4 regions of the Shimia sp. FJ5 genome follow, and region 1 is predicted to be linked to each of the others. Evidence: riboswitches for the same ligand, from Rfam matches in the RefSeq annotation. Region 1 holds a riboswitch; each other region holds the start of a gene.
The links. A riboswitch is a leader RNA that binds a small molecule or an ion and turns the genes downstream of it on or off. The one in region 1 is predicted to bind cobalamin.

Region 1 (4,866 bases):
AGAGCGCTTCGTTTACACCGAAGATGTCGGGAGTTCGAGCCTCTCACGACCCACCATCCCATCCCTTTGAAATCAAAGAAGCTGCGTGGTCATGAAGCGTTTCGTCGTGCCTGACCGGGTGTTGTGCCGAAGACGCGTTTGAAGGCGCGGTTGAAGGCGGGTTCGGATTGGTAGCCGAGGTCGGCGGCGATGGATGCAATGGGGTGGCTGGTTTCGCGCAAGGAGCGCCGTGCGAGGTTCATGCGCCACTGGGCCAGGTATTGCATGGCAGGTGTGCCAACGAGACCGGTGAAGCGCGCCGCAAAGGCCGAGCGTGACATGCCCGCCACCTGTGCGAGGCTCTCGACCGTCCAATCGGCGGCCGGATCGCGATGAATGGCGACGATGGCGCGTCCGATCTGGGGATCTCGCGCTGCCTTGAGCCAACCGCGGTCGGCCTCTTGCGATCGGCTGAGCCAACGGCGGATCGCCTCGATCACAAGGACATCGGCCAGTCGGGTGATGACGGTTTCGCCACCGGGGCGCAGCTCGCGGGCTTCGCGGGCGATAAACTGCAACGTGCCCTGGAGCCAGCTTCCGGCCTCTTCCTCCCACGGGTCGATTTTGAGCACATCCGGCAGAAGCGCCATCAGCATCGGGCTTGAGGCGTGATCGAGACGCACGAGCCCGTACATGATGCTGCATTCCGCCCCGCCACCGCCGTATTCGACTGTCTCATATAGCTCGGTCACCTTGCGGATCGGCAGGTCTTCGAGCTGCATCAGCCGGGCTTCGGCGTCGCTATAGAGGTTGATCGGTGCGCCGTGGGTCATCAGCACCAGATCGCCTTTCTGAATCTCGAAAGGGGCGTCGTCACCAACTTTCATCCAAGCCCGACCGCCGATCACGACGGCAAAGCTCATCACTTCGGGAAAGCCGGGAATGGTGATGCCCCATGGCGCGCTAAGTCGCGACTGGCAGTAGAAGGTGCCGGTCAGTTTTAGCAGGTGCAGGATCTCGCCCAGCGGATCACCGATGGGTTGCGCGAGGAGGTCGGGGTTGGGGACGTGGGGCTGTGTCATGGGGGTATTGTGGCGTGATTATCACCTTACGTCCAGATATGCTGGACGATGGGGTAATAAATCCGGACGTGCGGGAATTGTTCATCCAGAGCGCGTCGATACCTTGGGGGCATCAAACGACCTATGCATCCCAAGGAGAACCCCATGCATACCAAAACCACTCTAGTTCTTGGCGCCACCGGCAAGACCGGATCGCGTGTTGCGCGCCGCCTCGAAGCGCTTGGCCTGCCGGTGCGCCGCGGGTCGCGTCGCGCGGCGCGGCCTTTCGATTGGAGCGCGCCAGAGACATGGCCTGCCGCGCTTGAAGGCGTGTCCTCTGTCTATATCTCGTATTTCCCTGATATCGCCGTGCCCGGCGCGGTGGAGGCCGTTTCAGCCCTTGTTGATCTGGCGCGTGCCTCGGGCGTTGAAAAGCTTGTCCTGCTGACTGGACGGGGCGAGCACCATGCACAGCGCGCGGAAGAGGTGGTGCGCGGCTCTGGTCTGCGCTTTACCATCGTGCGCGCGGCCTGGTTCGCTCAGAACTTCTCGGAAGGGGCTTTGCATGCGCCGGTGATGGCAGGCGTGGTCCCGATGCCGGGTGGCGAGGTGCAGGAACCGATTGTCGATGTCGACGATATCGCCGATGTGGCGGTCGCGGCGCTGACCGAACCGGGCCATGACGGCGCGCTTTATGAAGTGACCGGTCCGCGCCTGATGACCTTTGCCGAGATGGCCGAAGCGCTTTCAAAGGCCAGCGGTCGGTCGATCGCACATGCGCCGATTTCGTTTGAGGATTTCCATGCGGCTTTGCTCGAAGCGCAGGGCGAGATGATCGCCGATGTGCTGACGGGGATCGCGCGGGAAACGTTGGACGGACGCAACGCCTATGTGACCGACGGTGTGCAGCGCGCCCTGGGCCGAGCGCCGCGTGACTTCCTCACCTTTGCAGAAACCGCCGCACAGAGCGGCGCCTGGGCCGATGCGGCCTGAACCAGATCAGCTATTGAAAGGATAAACACATGACACTCTTTCAGAAACTCATCCTCGGGGTCGCAGGCCTCACAGGGCTTGGGATCGGCCTTGCCATCACCTTTGTTCCACAGGCCTTCTATGCCGGTTACGGGATCGAGATCAGCCAAAATCCGGCCGCTCTTAGCGAGTTGCGCGCGCCCGGTGCCAACCTTGCCGCTCTTGGCGCCTTGGTCTTTGTGGGCGCCATCCGGCCCGGCCTCGCGCATTTGTCCGCCGCGCTTGGGACGCTTGTCTATTTTGCTTTCGTCTTCGGGCGTCTGGTCAGCATTGTGCTTGACGGCTGGCCCGGCGATGCGATCGCCAGTGTTCTTGGTCTTGAAGTCCTCATCGGTGCGCTGTGCCTCGTGGTATGGCGGCAGATCGCACGAGGCGCGACCGCGCTTCGGCAGACCACCGCACTGCATGGGTGACGGTGCGAGACCGGGGCGGGGCCGCTTGGATGGCCTCGCCCCACGCCTCTGGTCTGAGGCTGCCTGATGCGGCGCTGCGCCTGTGTCGCATGGGCTCTGCTTTTGCTGGACACAGCGCGGTTTTTCTGCGACGACGCAAGGGATGGTGTCCGGCCTTGCGTGGCCGGCTGAAAAGGGAATGTGGTGCGGGCCTTGGCCCAAGTCCACGACTGCCCCCGCAACTGTGAGCGGTGAGCGACCCCGAGACACGCCACTGAACCCAGACCCGCAATGCGGGCGGTTCGGGAAGGTTCGGGAGAGCAACGACCCGCAAGTCAGGAGACCTGCCATCTCCGGCGTGCTTCGCGCGCTGCAGTCACTTTAACCCTGGCGGGGTGCCACGGGCCGGAGAGACCGGGATGGACGCTATATACGTCACGCGATCGCCGCTGCGCCGCTTACCCTCGCTTCTTGCGCGGAGGGCGCGATGCTTCTGAAACGGACGATTTCTCAACTTGATATTGGCTATGTGTGCCCGGATCGGGCGACCGAGCTTGGCCAGCTCGGATATATGCAGTGGCTTGGGGCGCTGAAGCCGATGGCGCATTATCGCGAAGAGGCGATGCAGGCCTATACCGCTGCAATGCCGTTCATTGCCACATCCCCCGCCATTGCGGTTTTTTGCGATCTGCTTCTGGCGTCGATGCGGGTGCCGATTGAGCCATTGCCCTTGGCGCTGCCGCGCAAGCTTCGGCGCGGTGGGGCTCGGGCGCGGCGCGCGGCAACGTGACGGCATGAGACGCTTTCCCCCTGAACGGATCGTGTGCCTGACAGAGGAAACGGTCGAGACGCTTTATCTTCTTGGTGCGGAAGATCGGATCGTTGGCGTGTCGGGCTATGCGGTGCGCCCCAAGCGGGTGCGGGCCGAGAAGCCTCGGGTTTCGGCGTTTACCTCGGCGGATATCCCCAAGATTCTCGCGCTTGAGCCTGACCTTGTGTTGACCTTTTCAGACTTGCAGGCCGATATCGCCGCGGCCTTGTTGCGCGAAGGCGTCACGGTGATGGGCTATAATCAGCGCGACGTTGCCGGGATCCTTGCGATGATCCGACACCTGGGCGCGATGGTGGGGCAGAGCAAGCGCGCGGCGCGACTTGTGCATCACTATGAGCAGAGGTTGGCGAAACTCGAAGCGAAGGCAGAGGGGCGGGCCCGTCCGACGGTCTATTTCGAGGAATGGGATGAACCGATGATCACCGGTATCGGCTGGGTTTCCGAGTTGATCGAGATTGCGGGCGGGCGCGAGGCATTCCCAGAGCTTGCAGGCAAGGACAAGGCCAAAGACCGTTTCGTAACCTCTCAACAGGTGATCGCAGCCGCGCCTGACGTGATCCTAGCGTCTTGGTGCGGCAAGAAAGTCCGGCCTGAGAAAATCGCGGCGCGCGCCGGATGGGACAGCATTCCCGCGGTGCGGGAGGGGCGGATTGTCGAGATCAAATCGCCCTTGATCCTACAGCCCGGTCCTGCCGCATTGACCGATGGGTTGGACGCGATCGCCGCGGCATTGGCCTAGCGCTTTGGCTAGAGAAAAGGCCGACCCCTCGGAGGGATCGGCCTTTGGTAGCTTCATGCGGCCTCGGGGAGGCGCGGCGATCAGACGAAGAGGAAATCGTCCTCAGTATAGCCGTTCACACCGTCGCGCACGTCGGTATACGCCACACCCTCGAGCAGGATCGAGTTGTCCCCGTCCACGATCTTGGCAAAGCCGCCCTCGTCGACAAGGTGGTTGGCGATCAGGTCAGTGTAGTCGGTGATCTCGGTCACGCCGGACAGGTCGACCTTTTCGAGGTTGGCAGCGGCAAAGTCGCGGATGATGTCGTGCCCGAAGCCATCGTCAAAGACGAAGGTATCGGCCATTTCGCCGCCCGTCAGGGTATCGTTGCCGATTCCACCGTTGAGAATATCGCGGCCCTTGCTGCCAAAGAGCCTATCATAGCCGTTGCCGCCGAGGATCGTGTCATCGCCGCGACCGCCGAACAGGCGATCTCCGCCAATACCGCCTTCGATCAGGTCAGCGCCGCCATGACCATAGATCCGGTCGTTGTCGCCTTCGCCATAGAGGTCATCGTGGCCGTTGCCGCCATAGATGGTGTCGTTGCCGTCGCCGCCATAGGCCACATCGCCGTTTTTCATACCGCGCAGGGTGTCGTCGCCTTCGCCGCCTTCGAGCCGGTCAAAGCCGTCTCCGCCGATAAGGCTGTCGATGCCGTTGTTGCCGAGCAGGGTATCGTCTCCAACGTCACCGGTGAGGGTATCGTTGCCAGCGCCGCCCTGAAGCTCGTTGTCGGCGGCGTTGCCGACGATTTCGTCATTGCCGCTGCCGCCGATGGCGTTCTCAATCAGC
Region 2 (4,866 bases), on a different contig from region 1:
GATGCCTGATGCGGTCACGCCACATGAAGAGGCCGTGCTGACGAATATCGCTTTCATGGAAGCGGTACACGCCCGTAGCTATTCTTCGATCTTTTCGACGCTGTGTTCGACGAAAGAAATTGACGAGGCATTCCGTTGGTCCGAGGAAAACCCGCACCTGCAAGCCAAGGCAAAGGCAATCCTCGAGACCTATGCGCCGGGCAATGATCCCTTAAAGCGCAAGATCGCGTCGGTGTTCCTTGAGAGCTTCCTGTTTTATTCCGGCTTCTATCTGCCGATGTATTGGTCGAGTCGCGCAAAGCTCACCAATACGGCCGATCTGATCCGCTTGATTATTCGCGATGAGGCCGTCCACGGCTATTACATCGGTTACAAATTCCAACGTGGCTATGAGAAGTTGGACGACGCAGAACAACAGGCGTTGAAGGACTATGCTTTCTCGCTGATGTTCGAGCTCTATGGGATTGAGAACCAATATACCGAAGAGCTCTATGACGAGATCGGATTGACCGAGGATGTGAAGGTTTTCCTGCACTACAACGCAAATAAAGCCCTGCAAAACCTAGGTTTTGAAGCCTTGTTCCCACCCGAAGTCTCTGAGGTCAATCCTGCGATCCTGGCGGCTCTGAGTCCGGACAGTGAGAACCATGACTTCTTCTCTGGGTCTGGATCTTCCTATGTTATCGGTAAGGCGGTCGCGACTGAGGATGAGGATTGGGATTTCTAAAAGGTGCCAATAAACTAGGAGGGACGCGCAGGTTGCGCGCCCCTTTCTTAAACATCAACTGTGACCTTGCCGATTGGATTTGAGCAGCAGGCTAGAATATACCCGGCCTCGATATCGTCTTCGGAAATACCGCCATTGTGGACCATATGGACCTCGCCTTCGGTTTTCTTGATCTTGCAGGTGCCACAGACCCCGAACGTACAGCCGGAGGGGATGTTCAGCCCGACCGAACGTGCGGCCGCGAGGACTGTGTCGGTTTCCACCACCTTTGCCGTCACACCTGAACTGCTGAAGGTGATTTCGGCCTTGCTGTCATCATCCGGAATTACATCGTCAAGCTCTGGCTGTTCCGCGACAGTTTCGACCGGCGCACCAAAGCTCTCCTGATGGTAGTTCTCCATATCGAACCCGAGCCCTACCAAAGCCTCGCGCACCGCGGTCATAAATGGCTCAGGGCCGCAGCAGTAGACCTCGCGCTCGAGGTAGTCCGGCGCCATGAGACCGAGCATAAGTTGATTGAAGAACCCCTGATAGCCGGTCCAAGGGCGGAAGGGATCGGGTTCTTCAACCACGAACTTCAGATCCAAGCCGGAGGTTCGACTGGCCATCTGTTCCAAGCGTTGGCGATAGATAATCTCGGAAGGACGTTTGGCGCAATTTATGAACACCACGTCCAGATCGCGCCCTTCATCCCACATGCAGGTGGTCATGGACATCATCGGTGTGATCCCCGATCCCGCTGAGAGGAACAGAAATTTCTCTGCCTGACTGTGCGCGTTCGAGAACAAACCCGCAGGCCCAATAGCCTTGAGTCGCATTCCCGGTTTCAGGTTGTCGAGCATCCAGCGTGTCCCGATACTATCGGTTTGCGCCTTCGCGGTGATGGTAATCGTGCGCGGGCGCGAAGGCGAAGACGAGATCGTATAGGTGCGATGCACAACGCCACCTGGCTGTTCCGGCGCAGGGATTTCCAGGGTCAAAAACTGGCCCGGATCATAGGAGAACTGTGCTCCGGAGGGCGAACGAAATGAGAAGCTAGCCGTGTCCGCCATTTCGGGCACGACTGAGACACATTCCAGCATCTCGTTGTCCTGCCAGAGCGCAGAGGAGAAAGAGGAAGATGAGATCATTTTTCTACTCCGCGGCCAGAGCATTAGAATGCAGGCGTTCGGCCAACGTTGTGCAATACCAATCGACAAACTGTAGAACGCCGGATTCCTGAATTGCGGAATAGGGACCGGGAACATAGGCCGGGCTATCGATGCCTTGTTGGTTATCCTCGACCACCTGACGGTCCTCGTCATTCGTCGCTTGCCAGACCTCGGTGAGCCGTTTCAGATCGTAGTCCACATCTTCGACTGCGTCCTTGTGGACCAACCATTTGGTCGTGACTTCAGTTTCCGTGGGGCTAATCGGGGTCACGCGGAAAACGATGGAATGGTCGGCAAGGAAGTGGTTCCAGGTTGTCGGGTAGTGGAACTTCAACAAAGAGCCTGCATCCGCGAAAGGCGCGCGTCCAAGCCAGCGACGTACGGCCGACTTCCCATCCATTGTATAGCTTTCAGCGCCTTCCTTTAGGGGCATGCGTGCCAAGCGGAACTGGCCGTCGTCGTGCATGTAGAACTGCGACGGTAGACCCACGGCCTCGCAACGATCAAAGTGGGTCTTTAGGTGCGGCGGTGTCGCACCCTCTTCAATCCCTGTGATAGTGGGATCATCCGGGAAGGTGCGGCAAAGGGCAGGGTGATTGCCGCCGCAATGATAACATTCTCGGTTGTTTTCCCAGACCAGTTTCCAGTTGCCCTTTTCAATGATTGAGCTTTCATGAGCGACCTTAGCGTTGGCAAGATCGTGCGGTTCAAGATAAGGGCGCGCGATCTCGGCGAAGGTGTCGAAATCAGGTGCCTCATCTGCAAGGCAGATATAGACCAACCCGGCCAGTTCACGGCAATGCACTGTCTTCAACCCATGCTGGCTCGGGTCGAAATCAGAACCCATATCTCGGGCCCAGAGCAAGGAGCCGTCGAGTTCGTAGGTCCATTGGTGATACGGGCAGACCAGTTTGGGAGCGTTGCCTTTGCGCGCTTTGCAGATCACTGAGCCGCGGTGTCGGCAGGTGTTGTGAAAGGCCCTGACCTCATTGTCCGCACCGCGCACGATGATCACTCTGTAGGCACCCACTTTGTGCGTTACATAGCTGCCCGGCTTCTCCAATTCGCAGGCAGGAATGACAAACAGCCAATCGCGATAGTGGATGTTTTCGAGGTCTAGTTGGAAGATGTCCGGGTCGATATAGAACGCCTGTTCAAGGGAATGGCCCGGCCTGCGCCGCGCAAGAAGCTCGGTTGCTGAATTCATTTCTGGCTCTCCTGCCGCGCCCCGCGGCGATTTCTGGGCGGATGACAGGGAGACGCCATTCGGTGGCGTGAGGACGCCGCCCGAAACAGGTGCCCCCACCGCCACCCGCGGTTTGACATATGCATGAGGCTGGTTTCCGGACTTGGAAGGGGCTTACGCCCGGTTGCGACACCTTCCCGGAATCCTCGTTCCAGTGGTTGACTGTCGAAACCTGACCTTCGTTACCGTTGCGGGGGCAGTACCGGAATTGCACCGGTTTCCCAATTCTCTGCCGTTTCCAACGAAACAGCAGCACCTCATTTTTTCAGAGTGGTCCGAGGGCGGGCCCATTGCTGAAATGCAAGCGACATCTTCAGGTTCAAAAGCGCACTGATGCCCGGAAATTGCCTTGCGGCGAAAGTGATCACCTACGCAGCGCTGGAAGTCGCATGTTGAAATGGCGATTCAGTGGGGGGAGGGAAGTCTGGGTGAGATTGCCCGCGACCTTCGGGGTCTCGTGACATCTCCCGGAGGTGACAGCCGAGCAAGATGAGCGCGGGCCAGAGCATGTAAGCTTCGATTTCGAGGTTCTCGCCAAAAGAAAGTAGAACAAGGGTCATGAGAATACCGAGTGGCAGACGGCCCCTTGGATTGCGGGCGCCGTCCGTAAGCACAACGGCGAGGTGGGCCAATAGCGGAACCAACAAGGCGAGGAAGCCCACGAGACCCTTGACGAAGAGCAAGCCAAACCATGTGTGGTGGCTGCCGATTGGCATGTATTCCACGAGATGCGGTCCCGGTTGAACGGTGCCGTGACCAAACCAAACGGCATCGGTCTCCCATCTTTCGCGCGCAATGCGTTGAAGCGTTTCTCGCACGCGCGTGCTATCGGCGCGCGCTGCCTTGAAGCCATGTATGCCGGCCTTTCCAAGATCAAGCGCTGTCGCACCCCAAGTGGCGAAGCTTGCCGTGACAGCTGATAGGGCCAGCCAGGCCCAGCTCTTGATGACGAGTGGCAGCAACCTTGGTCCGAATGTGCAACAGACCAGACCAACGAGCCCCATACGTGATTTTGAGGCAAGGATCATTAGAACCCCAGCGCCTAGCCCCGCCAGCATCCAGCCGCGATGCCTCTCTTCAAGGGCGAAGAGGACCGACAATACGCCGAGCAGTGCCGCGAAAGGCGACCATGGTGCGTAGAACTGCCAGCGAGGTGTCCAGCTCGCAGGGTCGAAGGTAAATAGGTAGACCGAGAAATACTCCGGCCCCGGTCCACCGACCGCCTTCAGCGGCGAGGTGAAAATTCGCTCGGGCAAACCGAGGTAAGGGGCAAGCAGCAAGATCGGTGCGATGAGCAAGGTCCAGAGACCAAGCACGCATTGCGCGCGTATCAGGAGCTCGCGTCGGATGGGCAACACCGCTCCAACCAAGGGAAACAGGGCAAGGAGTGCCCAACCCTTGGCCCAACCAATACTCGATTTGATCGTCTTCTTCAGCCCCAAGCCCCAGTCGATATGACCGATCCATAGGGCGATCAGCATGACACTCATTCCGATGATCCAGAGCCAGACGATCCAGGGCACTGGACCGGTCGGCCATAGATCGCGACGGATGGCTTTGCCGAGGTAGAGGGATAGCGCCGCTAGTCCCGCAAGCACCCAAGCGAGGACTGGCCCGACCACGTAGAGTGCCCCGAAGGCATAGAACACCCAAGTGAGTGTCAAGCTATGCCATATGAGGGACTCGGCAGGATTGCGCGGTCGGAGCGGATGCATCACCGTTCCTTCGGCGTATTCAGCAGG
Region 3 (4,866 bases), on a different contig from region 1:
CTCGGCAAACGCATTGCGCTAAAGGATACGATCTGCCTCGCGGGGGTGCCGATGATGAACGGTTCCTCCATCATGGAAGGCTATACGCCCGAAATCGACGCCACCATCGTCACCCGGATGCTCGACGCCGGGGCAGTCATCGCAGGCAAGGCACATTGCGAGAATTTCTGCCTCTCGGGTGGGTCTCACACCAACGCCAAAGGCCCGATCCATAATCCGTGGAAGCGTGGTTACATGGCGGGCGGTTCTTCTGGTGGATCTGCCGCGCTCGTCGCGTCGGGCGAGGTCGACATGGCCATTGCCGGTGATCAGGGTGGCTCGATCCGCATTCCGGCTTCGAATTGCGGCGTCTACGGCATGAAACCCACCCATGGCCTCGTCCCTTACACTGGTGCGATGCCGATTGAGCAAACCATTGACCACCTCGGCCCGGTCACCAACACGGTTGCCGATAATGCGCTCCTGCTCGAAGTGCTTGCCGGTGAGGACGGTCTTGACCCGCGCCAGTACAAACCCACGCTCTATAGCTATACCGAGGCGCTGGGACGTGGAGCGCATGGGTTGCGTATTGGTATCCTCAAGGAAGGGTTCGCCCACGACAACTCGGAGTCCGACGTGGATGCCAAGGTCATGCAGGCAGCTGACCGCTTTCGCGAGCTGGGCGCGCGCATTGAGGAGGTGTCGATTCCAGAACACTATACCGCCATGGATGCCTGGACAGCGATCACACTTGAGGGGCTTCAGGACGGGATGATGTGGGGCAATTCGACGGGCACCAACTACAAAGGTCTGTTCCTGCCCTCCATGACCGATCACATGTCGCAATGGCAGGGCCGCGCGGATGAGCTTAGCCACTCTCTGAAAGCCTGTATGTTCGTCGGGGAATATTTCCAGCGCCAGTATCGGGGGCGCTTCTACGGCAAGGGGCAGAACATTATGCGGCTTTGCAACGAACGCTATATGGCTGCGCTCAAGCAATACGACCTTCTGCTGATGCCGACTTTGCCGATCAAGCCGCAGCCGCATCCGCCCGCCGATTGCTCGCTAAGCCTATATGTGCAGCGCGCTTTTGAAATGGTCGCCAACACCGCACCGTTCAACGGTGGCCTACCTGCTATGAGCATCCCCTGCGGCCTGAGCGAGGGGTTGCCTATCGGCATGATGTTGGTCGGTCCACACTATGGCGAAATGAAGATCTACCAAGCAGCGGATGCCTTCGAAAAATCGGGCGATTGGCGCAGCATGTAAGGGAGGATCGACATGTCCATCTTAAACGAAAGTCTGGCGACGCGCATCTCTGATTGGTCATCAGAGAGCGGGGCGGCGGTGCACAGCATCGCTCCCCAAGACGGGCAGTCCTATGTCAGTGGTCCGGCGACCCCGCCATTGGCCTATATAACCATCCCGCAGCTCTTGCGGGATGCGGTTTCTAGGTTCGGCCCCCGCGATGCCATCGTGTTCTGCGAACAGGGGATCCGGCTAAGCTATTACGATCTCGACCGCGCCGTGGATGAGTTGGCCTCCGGGCTGCTCGCGCTCGGTCTTGAAAAGGGCGACCGGGTCGGGATCTGGTCTCCCAACCGCTTTGAGTGGGTGTTGACGCAGTTCGCGACTGCCCGTGTCGGCCTTGTCCTTGTGAACATCAACCCGGCCTATCGCCTGGGGGAGTTGGAATACGCTTTGAATAAGGTGGCCTGCAAAGCCCTTATTGCGGCCAAGTCCTTCAAGACGTCCGACTATGCCGGTATGATCCGCAAGCTCGTCCCTGAATTGGCGACCTGCACACCAGGGCGTCTGCGTTCCGCGACACTGCCGCATTTGAGAAATGTCATCATCATGGATGACGCCCCAGGTGCCGGAGCCTACTCTTTCGAGGATTTGAGGAAACTAGGCGGCCCGGCTCAGCAGCTCCGCATCCCCGAAATCGACAAGACGCTCGACCCCGATGATGCGATAAACATTCAATTCACGTCTGGCACGACTGGGATGCCGAAGGGTGCGACGCTGTCGCACTACAACATCGTCAACAACGCTCGCTACGTGACAGACCGTATTCGCCTCTCCGAGGCGGATCGGCTCGCGATTCCAGTGCCGCTCTATCATTGCTTTGGGATGGTGATGGGCGTCCTTGGCGCGGTCAGCAAAGGAGCCACCATGGTCTTCCCGAGCGAAGGGTTTGATGCGGCGCAGACGCTTGATGCGCTGTCCAAGGAGCGTTGTACGGCGGTCTATGGGGTGCCGACCATGTTCGTGGCGATGCTAGAAGACCTCGATCATACTCCACGCGATCTTTCCAATCTGCGCACAGGCATCATGGCGGGCGCGCCATGCCCTGTCGAAGTGATGCAGCGCGTGAATTCTGAAATGAACATGGATGAGGTGACGATCTGCTATGGCATGACGGAAACCGCGCCCGTTTCGTTTCAGAGCTTCGTGGATGATCCGACAGAGAAGCGCTGCGAGACTGTTGGGCGCGTGCATCCCCACCTCGAGGTCAAGATCGTCGATCCGGAGGGCCGGATTGTCCCAGTCGGCACCCAGGGCGAACTTTGCACCCGTGGCTATTCGGTCATGAAGGGCTACTGGGAAGATGCGGACAAAACCGGCGAGAGCATCGTGGACGGTTGGATGCATACCGGTGACCTCGCCGTGTTCGACGAAGAGGGCTTCTGCTCCATCGTCGGCCGCGTGAAAGACATGATCATTCGGGGCGGAGAGAACATCTACCCGCGCGAGATCGAAGAATACTTGATGCGGCACCCGAAGGTGAGTGATGTGCAGGTCTTCGGGATTCCCGATGAGAAATTTGGCGAGGAAGTCTGCGCTTGGGCGATTGCGAAGCCCGGCACCGATTTGAGCGAAGAGGAACTTCGCGAGGCGTTGAAGGGGCAAGTTGCGCACTACAAGGTTCCGCGGCACTTTCGCATCGTTGACGAGATCCCCATGACGATCACCGGCAAACCTCAGAAATACATAATGCGCGACATGATGGCCGATCTTCTCTCGGCCGAGATGCAATAGGTGCTGCGAACACCTGCGCAGGCCGAATGATCGAACATCCCAAGAGGGAGGGTGCCCGCTTTCGTGAGGTGAAAGTGCTCTGATCTACGTCAGCGCAGAAAGAAATTTGCGCCGGGCGCCCTCCATATATTGACACCAACCCGCCATCACCCCCTATATGGTGTTGCTTCGGTTCCTTCGATTCTGATCGGAGGCTAAGAGGGAAGACGGTTCAAAGCCGGCACTGCCCCCGCAACTGTAAGTGGAGAGCGCGGTTGAATACGCCACTGAAAGTACGCTTTCGGGAAGGCCAGCCAAGCATAAATCCACGAGTCAGGAGACCTGCCGCAAGCACGACTTGATGACCACGAACGGAGGGTTCGGGGGCGTGCATTGGGCGGATGCCCGGCACTGCGTCCTCGACTCGTACAAAAAAGAGAGAGAGGACAGATGAGCATCATTGTGTATTCCAAACCCGCATGTGTGCAGTGCACCGCAACCACCCGCGCGCTGGATGCCAAAGGGGTCTCCTACGATGTTGTCGATCTGACGCAGGATGACGCCGCGATGACGCATGTCACCGAACTGGGATATCGACAGGCGCCAGTCGTCGTCGCGGGCGGTGATCATTGGTCCGGGTTTCGTCCCGACATGATCGCGCGTTTGGCCTAGGGGGTGTCTGAGCGGCCACCGATGCTTGTTTACTATTCTTCGGCATCGGGAAATACCCACAGGTTCGTGTCGCAGCTTGAGTGGCCAGCCCTACGTATTCCGGTCGAGGTAGAGGCCTCGCTACAGGAACCCACTTTGCCTTATGTGCTGATCTGCCCGACCTATGCGGATGGAGAGGGGCGTGGTGCAGTGCCCAAACAAGTGATCCGGTTCCTGAATGACCCGCAGCGACGCGGCCTGCTTGTCGGGGTGATCGGCAGCGGAAACAGAAATTTCGGTGCGACCTACGCCCTTGCGGGTCGCATCATCTCACAGAAATGCAATGTGCCTCAGCTATACAGTTTTGAGTTGGCGGGCACGCAAACCGACATTGCCCGCGTGCGCGCTGGGCTCGTGACGCTAGGGGAAGAACTATGCTCGACAGCGATCTGAACACGCTGGACTACCACGCGCTGAATGCGATGCTGAACCTCTATGACTCAGAGGGAAATATTCGCTTTGACGCGGATCGATTGGCCGCACGACAGTACTTTCTCCAGCATGTGAATCAGAACACCGTTTTCTTCCATTCTTTGGATGAGAAACTCGGCTATCTGGTGGATGAAGGATACTACGAAGCGGCGGTGCTGGATCAGTATTCCAAGAACTTCATGCGCAAAATCTGGGAGGCCGCGTTTGCCCGCAGGTTTCGCTTTCCGACCTTTCTCGGCGCGTTCAAATACTACACCTCCTACACGCTAAAGACCCGGGACGGGCAGCGTTTCCTTGAGCGCTATGAAGACCGGGTGGTCATGACCGCGTTGGCGTTGGCGCGCGGTGATGAGGATCTTGCCATGTCGTTCATGGATGAGATCCTTTCCGGGCGCTTTCAGCCTGCCACCCCTACCTTCTTGAACGCAGGCAAGGCATCGCGCGGCGAGCTGATTTCATGTTTCCTTCTGCGGCTCGAAGACAACATGGAGAGCATTGGGCGGGGCATCAATTCCGCATTGCAGCTTTCCAAGCGCGGGGGCGGTGTTGCGCTTCTGCTGACCAACATTCGGGAACATGGCGCTCCGATCAAGGGAATTGAGAACCAATCCTCCGGTGTGATCCCGGTGATGAAACTCCTCGAGGATAGCTTTTCCTATGCGAACCAGTTGGGCGCGCGGCAGGGGGCGGGGGCCGTGTATCTCAATGCCCATCATCCTGATA
Region 4 (4,866 bases), 660 kb from region 1:
GCTTGAGGTCGCGGTCAGGTAGGATCACGCGCACGGAGATATCGGCCATAAGGAGGAGCGCTGCGCCGCCGAGCGCCGAAGCCCAGAGCAGGCGCGAGGGTTGTGCGCCGACAAAGGGGCGCAGGATATGGGGCACGACGAGGCCGACGAAGCCGATGGAGCCCGCGACGGCCGTTGCGCCACCGACGATGGCGGCGGTGCCGAGCACCACGAGGAGGCGTAGGCGCGAGAGGCTCAGGCCGAGGGTTTCGGCGGCGTCTTCACCAAGGGTCAGGGCATCGAGGCCACGCGCCGTGCTTGCAAGGAGGCCTGCACCGATCACGATAAAGGGCAGGGCGAGCCAGAGGTGGGTCATGGAGCGGTCGGCGAGCGAGCCCATCATCCAGAACACGATGTCATTGGCGGCGAAGGGGTTGGGCGAGAGGTTCAGCACCAGCGAGGTCAGCGCGCCTGCCAACGCCGAGATGGCAATGCCCGCGAGGATCAGGGTCAGAGAGCCGCCGCGCGCCCCGGCGAGGCCCATGACGAGGAACACGCCCACGACTGCGCCAAGAAGCGCGGCCAGCGGTAGGCCAAGCGTGGCGGTCGCCGTGAGCCCGGCCTGAAGCGCGAGCACAGCGCCGAAAGCGGCAGAGCCAGAGACGCCGATCAGCCCCGGTTCCGCAAGGGGGTTGCGCAGATAGCCCTGAAGCGCGGCACCGGCCATGCCGAGGCCGCCGCCGATCAACGCTGCAAGCAGGGCACGGGGCAGGCGGATTTCGCGCATGACCATCGGCAACGGGCCGTCCGAGCCGGTCAGGAGCGCGGCGAGGCTCTGGAGGCCGCCGGTTTCGGCGGGGCCGATGGTCAGGGAAACGGCGAAGAGGACGGTGACGAGCGTGGCGAGGATCAGGAACAGGCGCATCAGTTGGCCTCTTCCAGAAGGGCGCGGCGCGCGGCAGAAAGATCGCGCACGGCGTCGAGCACATGGGGCGTGCCGCAGATCCAGTGGTTGTCGCCGACCTGTTCCCCGGCGACGGCCCCTTTGAGGGCGCGCAAGGCGGGGTGCGTGAGGATGTCCTCGGCGCGGGAATGGCCGTCATAGGCGGCGGCGGAGATGATGATATCGGGTTCGGCCATGACCAAGAGTTCTAACGGCATTGACCCGCCATAAGCAAAGCCTGCTTCGGTGGCGACATTGGTGAACCCTGCGGCCTTGAGCACTTGGCTTGGCAGCGAGTTCTCGCCCGGTGTCCAGCCATTGGCGTTGTAGATTGCGGCGCGGGGGCGGGGGCCTTCGGTTGCGCGCAGGGCGGCAAGCTCGGTTTCGAAAGACGAGCGCAGCGCGGCGGCGGCCTCTTCACGACCCAAGGCTGCGCCCATTTCCGTGATGCGGATCGACACCTCATCGAGGGTCAGGGCGGGGCGCATGATGTAGACGGGAATGCCAAGGCGGCGCAGCATGTTGACGGTCGCACGCGCAGTATAAGCGCCGGCGAGCACGAGGTCGGGATTGAGAAGGTAGACCTCCTCGGCACCGCCATAGTTGATCGGGTAGCGCGCGGCCTCTTCGGGCATGGCGGAGGCGCGTGGGTCACGGGCAATGTAGGAAACGGATTTGAGCTGATCCGGGGCGGCGAGCAGCATGGCGAGCTGATCTGTACACAGGTTCAGGGAGACGACGCGCCGGGGCGCATCGGCAAACGCCGCCGCGCTGGAAAGCACCAGCGCGGCGAGCAGGGATATGACCTTAGAAGGACGCACGGATACCGAAGTAAGCTGCGCGGCCTGGCGTGTTGAAGCCGCCTGCGGTCTCGTAGTCTTCGTCGAGCACGTTCTCGAGGCGCAGATATGCCTTGACCGTCTCGTTGATGTCATAGCCGACACCAAGGTTTACGAGCGTGTAGTCGCCGACCTTGTGGCCCGCGGGGGCGTAGATGCTTGGCGTGACGTCCGCGACGTGCTGCACCTCGGCGTTGCCGGTGAAGCCGTTGCCGAAGGTGGCGTCAAGGCCGAGGATCAGGTCATGCTTGGGAACGCGCGCGAGGGTCACGCCGGAGTTGTCGGCATCGGTAAAGGTATAGTTGCCGTAGAAGGACAGCATGTCGGAGATCACATAGGTGCCCGAAAGCTCGATCCCTTTGGAGGAGGTGGTGCCGGGCACCTGAGCATAGGCGCCGGGGATCGGGCCGAGCCAGCCATCGGGGTCGAAATACTCGATCAGGTCGTCGACATCGGTGCGGAAAGCGGTGACGCGGACCGTGTTGCCCGGGCCAAAGTCTTTCTCAAGGCCAAGCTCGAAGGAGCGGCTTTCTTCCGGTTTCAGGGCCGGGTTGCCCGATGCGCTATAGAGTTCATAGAGCGACGGCGCGCGGAAGCCGGTGCCATAGACCGCGCGCAGGCGCAGGTCGTCAGAGACGTGCCAGACAGCTGCAACGCGGCCCGTCGTGGCGCCGCCAAAGAGCGAGTGATCGTCTCGGCGCAGGGCGAGCGAAAGGTCGAGGTTCGCCATCGGCTGCACCATGAGTTCAGCAAAGGCCGAGTTGGTGTCGATGGTATTGACGGTGGTGGCCGGAACGGCGGTTGTCAGGCTCGCGGTTTCTTCGGTGTGATCGAGACCGAAGGTCAGGCCTGCATTGGCACCGAGGTCAACCGAACCGAGATAGGCGATCTGCTCGCGGTCGCCGAGGAAGCGGGTGGTGTAGATGCTTGCCGGATCGCGGCGGTCGGTCTTGTAGTAGGAATAGCTCAGTTCGTGAGTCACGGCGCCGGTCACGAACTCGGCAAAGACGCGCGCGCCTTTCTGGGTGCCGAGGTTGTTCGGGGTGCTGCCGTCGATTTCGACTTCGTAGTCGCGCCACAGCGCCGAGGCCCCGATGGTCAGGGTGTCGGTCAGGTCGAAGCGCGAATTGAAGTTCGCCATGGTCTGATCGAAGCCGTCCTTCTCGGGGTCGCCCGCGGTTGCGGAGATACCTTCGGTATGGAAACGCGACAGGGTGAAGGAGATTTCGGCGCGATCGTTCATGTAGGCGGTGGTGAAATCGCTCGACACGGTGCCGAAGCTGCCGACCTCACCGCCGACAGAGCCGGAGAAGCCAAGCTTGGTCGGGCGTTTGGAGGTGATGTTGATGACACCAGCGATGGCTTCGGAGCCGTGGATCGCCGATTGCGAGCCTTTGAGAACCTCGATGCGGCCGATGCCTGCGCTTGTCAGGCCACCGAAGTTGAAGGCGTTCTGGGTCGAGGTCGGATCGCTCACGTCGATGCCGTCGATGCGCACGCCGATATATTTGCTATCGAGGCCGCGCAGGCGGATCGTGGTGTTGGTGCCGACGCCACCGTTTGCCGAGAAGGACACGCCCGGTTCACGAGACAGGGTCTGGATCAGGGTTGTATCGGCATCTTCGAGGTCTTCCTCGTCGATGATTTCGACCGTCGCGCCGGTGCGGGCGGCCTCGATAGGGGCGAGGCTTGGGGAGAGGAGGATCTCGTCGAGGTCATAGACCTCTTCGGCCCATGCGGTTTGGGTTGTAAGGCCTGTGGCGAGGGCCGCGAGGGCGGCGGAGGCCAGGAGCGTCCGTTTCATGTGTCTGTCCTTCATTCGGGTGATGCCCGTTTGATGCAAGATGTCTTGAGGAAGGACGTGGCCCTCCCGCGACGGTGAGAAGTGCCACCACGACGGAAGGTCCGTTGTCTGAACGCGCCCCGCGTCCGGACAGGGTGAACATTCTGGCAGGTCTCCTGACTTGCGGGTCAAAGCTGGCTCGGGCCTTCCCATCCTCTCCTAAGGAGAACAGTGGCATTGTCCGAGGTCGCTCGCCGCTTACAGTTGCGGGGGCAGTCGAGGGTTTGCCGCGGGTCGCGGCGCACCTCGTTCCCTTTTCACGGGCTGCTGAACAGCCCGACCAGAACGAGAGGTGAATGGCCCGAGACGGGCTGCAAAGTCAATGCGGAATCGCGTTTCGCCAGACCTTTGCGGACAGGGCGCGTTGCAAAAAAGCAAGGGATGGGGCCTTTGACCCGCATCCCATCGCGATTTCAGGCGGCGCTCAGGCCCAGCTTTTCGAGGCAGGCACCGGTTTCCGCGCTCCAGCGTGCTTTCAGCGTGGCGTTGCTTTCGTGGCGCAGGCCCATCGCGGCGAGCATCTCTGCCTTTGTCGATTCCGCGGCGCCGAAAGAGGCGGCCACGCGCGGCATCCAATAGTCGACCGAGGCTTGCAGCGTGGTGCTCTCTTCGGTTTCAAGAAGTTTGGCGACGCCTTCTTCGGCGAGTTCCGCATGATGGCGTTCCACCGGTTGGATCGCGCGGAAGGCTTCGGCGAGCGGCTGATAGGAGACGCGGCACAGCTCGGTCAGTTGCACGGTGACAGCGCGGCCCATCAGCAGGTTCATCACCACCGCATCCGACCAGCCCGCGAGCGGGTAGTTGAACACTGCAAGGCGCATGTCCTGTTCGGTCCGCGTTGTGCCGATGTCGGCGTCGCGTGCGAGGCGCGCGGTCCACGGGTGATGCGTTGCGTAGCGGGCGGTATCGGCGCCGAACTCCCCCATGATCGAGAGCACCTTGTCGGCATTGTCGGTCTTTTCAAGCACGATGCGCGCGGCGGCGATGCGTTCTTTGATGCCCGGACCCTCGTTGATGATATCGGCAAAGCCCGCGGCCCCTGCGAGAGAGGAATCCACGAAGCTCGCCATCAGTTTCATCAACTCGCCCCGGTAGCGCGGCGGCACGTTCGAGGGGTTGGTGAGAACCCCGCCTTGGGCGAGGTAGTTTTCGATCGACATGTCGTCAGCCATGGCTCTGTCCTCCTTACTGGTCGTAGTCGATGACGAGCTTGTCCGTCACCGGGTAGGATTGGCAGGAGAGCACGTAGCCCTTTTCAACCT

Region 2: another riboswitch for cobalamin. It lies ahead of R1W01_RS15005 (aromatic ring-hydroxylating oxygenase subunit alpha); the one in region 1 lies ahead of R1W01_RS04040 (hypothetical protein).
Region 3: another riboswitch for cobalamin. It lies ahead of nrdH (glutaredoxin-like protein NrdH); the one in region 1 lies ahead of R1W01_RS04040 (hypothetical protein).
Region 4: another riboswitch for cobalamin. It lies ahead of R1W01_RS00730 (TonB-dependent receptor plug domain-containing protein); the one in region 1 lies ahead of R1W01_RS04040 (hypothetical protein).

Annotation. Positions count from the first base shown of each region.
Region 1 is NZ_JAWJUV010000001.1:789,012-793,877, forward strand. Features, by position in the region: tRNA gene R1W01_RS04020 (tRNA-Val) at 1-56, shown strand, start outside; gene R1W01_RS04025 (AraC family transcriptional regulator) at 90-1,061, opposite strand; gene R1W01_RS04030 (NAD(P)H-binding protein) at 1,206-2,033, shown strand; gene R1W01_RS04035 (DUF4345 domain-containing protein) at 2,063-2,485, shown strand; cobalamin riboswitch at 2,612-2,831, shown strand; gene R1W01_RS04040 (hypothetical protein) at 2,952-3,254, shown strand; gene R1W01_RS04045 (cobalamin-binding protein) at 3,259-4,035, shown strand; gene R1W01_RS04050 (M10 family metallopeptidase) at 4,116-4,866, opposite strand, start outside.
Region 2 is NZ_JAWJUV010000004.1:410,534-415,399, forward strand. Features, by position in the region: gene nrdF (class 1b ribonucleoside-diphosphate reductase subunit beta) at 1-727, shown strand, start outside; gene R1W01_RS15000 (hybrid-cluster NAD(P)-dependent oxidoreductase) at 775-1,857, opposite strand; gene R1W01_RS15005 (aromatic ring-hydroxylating oxygenase subunit alpha) at 1,862-3,085, opposite strand; cobalamin riboswitch at 3,195-3,399, opposite strand; gene R1W01_RS15010 (O-antigen ligase domain-containing protein) at 3,493-4,839, opposite strand; gene R1W01_RS15015 (GumC family protein) at 4,839-4,866, opposite strand, start outside.
Region 3 is NZ_JAWJUV010000004.1:404,064-408,929, forward strand. Features, by position in the region: gene R1W01_RS14970 (amidase) at 1-1,248, shown strand, start outside; gene R1W01_RS14975 (AMP-binding protein) at 1,261-3,021, shown strand; cobalamin riboswitch at 3,174-3,365, shown strand; gene nrdH (glutaredoxin-like protein NrdH) at 3,451-3,672, shown strand; gene nrdI (class Ib ribonucleoside-diphosphate reductase assembly flavoprotein NrdI) at 3,694-4,104, shown strand; gene nrdE (class 1b ribonucleoside-diphosphate reductase subunit alpha) at 4,086-4,866, shown strand, end outside.
Region 4 is NZ_JAWJUV010000001.1:128,979-133,844, forward strand. Features, by position in the region: gene R1W01_RS00720 (FecCD family ABC transporter permease) at 1-904, opposite strand, end outside; gene R1W01_RS00725 (ABC transporter substrate-binding protein) at 904-1,743, opposite strand; gene R1W01_RS00730 (TonB-dependent receptor plug domain-containing protein) at 1,730-3,565, opposite strand; cobalamin riboswitch at 3,693-3,904, opposite strand; gene R1W01_RS00735 (Phenylacetic acid catabolic protein) at 4,018-4,776, opposite strand; gene R1W01_RS00740 (2Fe-2S iron-sulfur cluster-binding protein) at 4,790-4,866, opposite strand, start outside.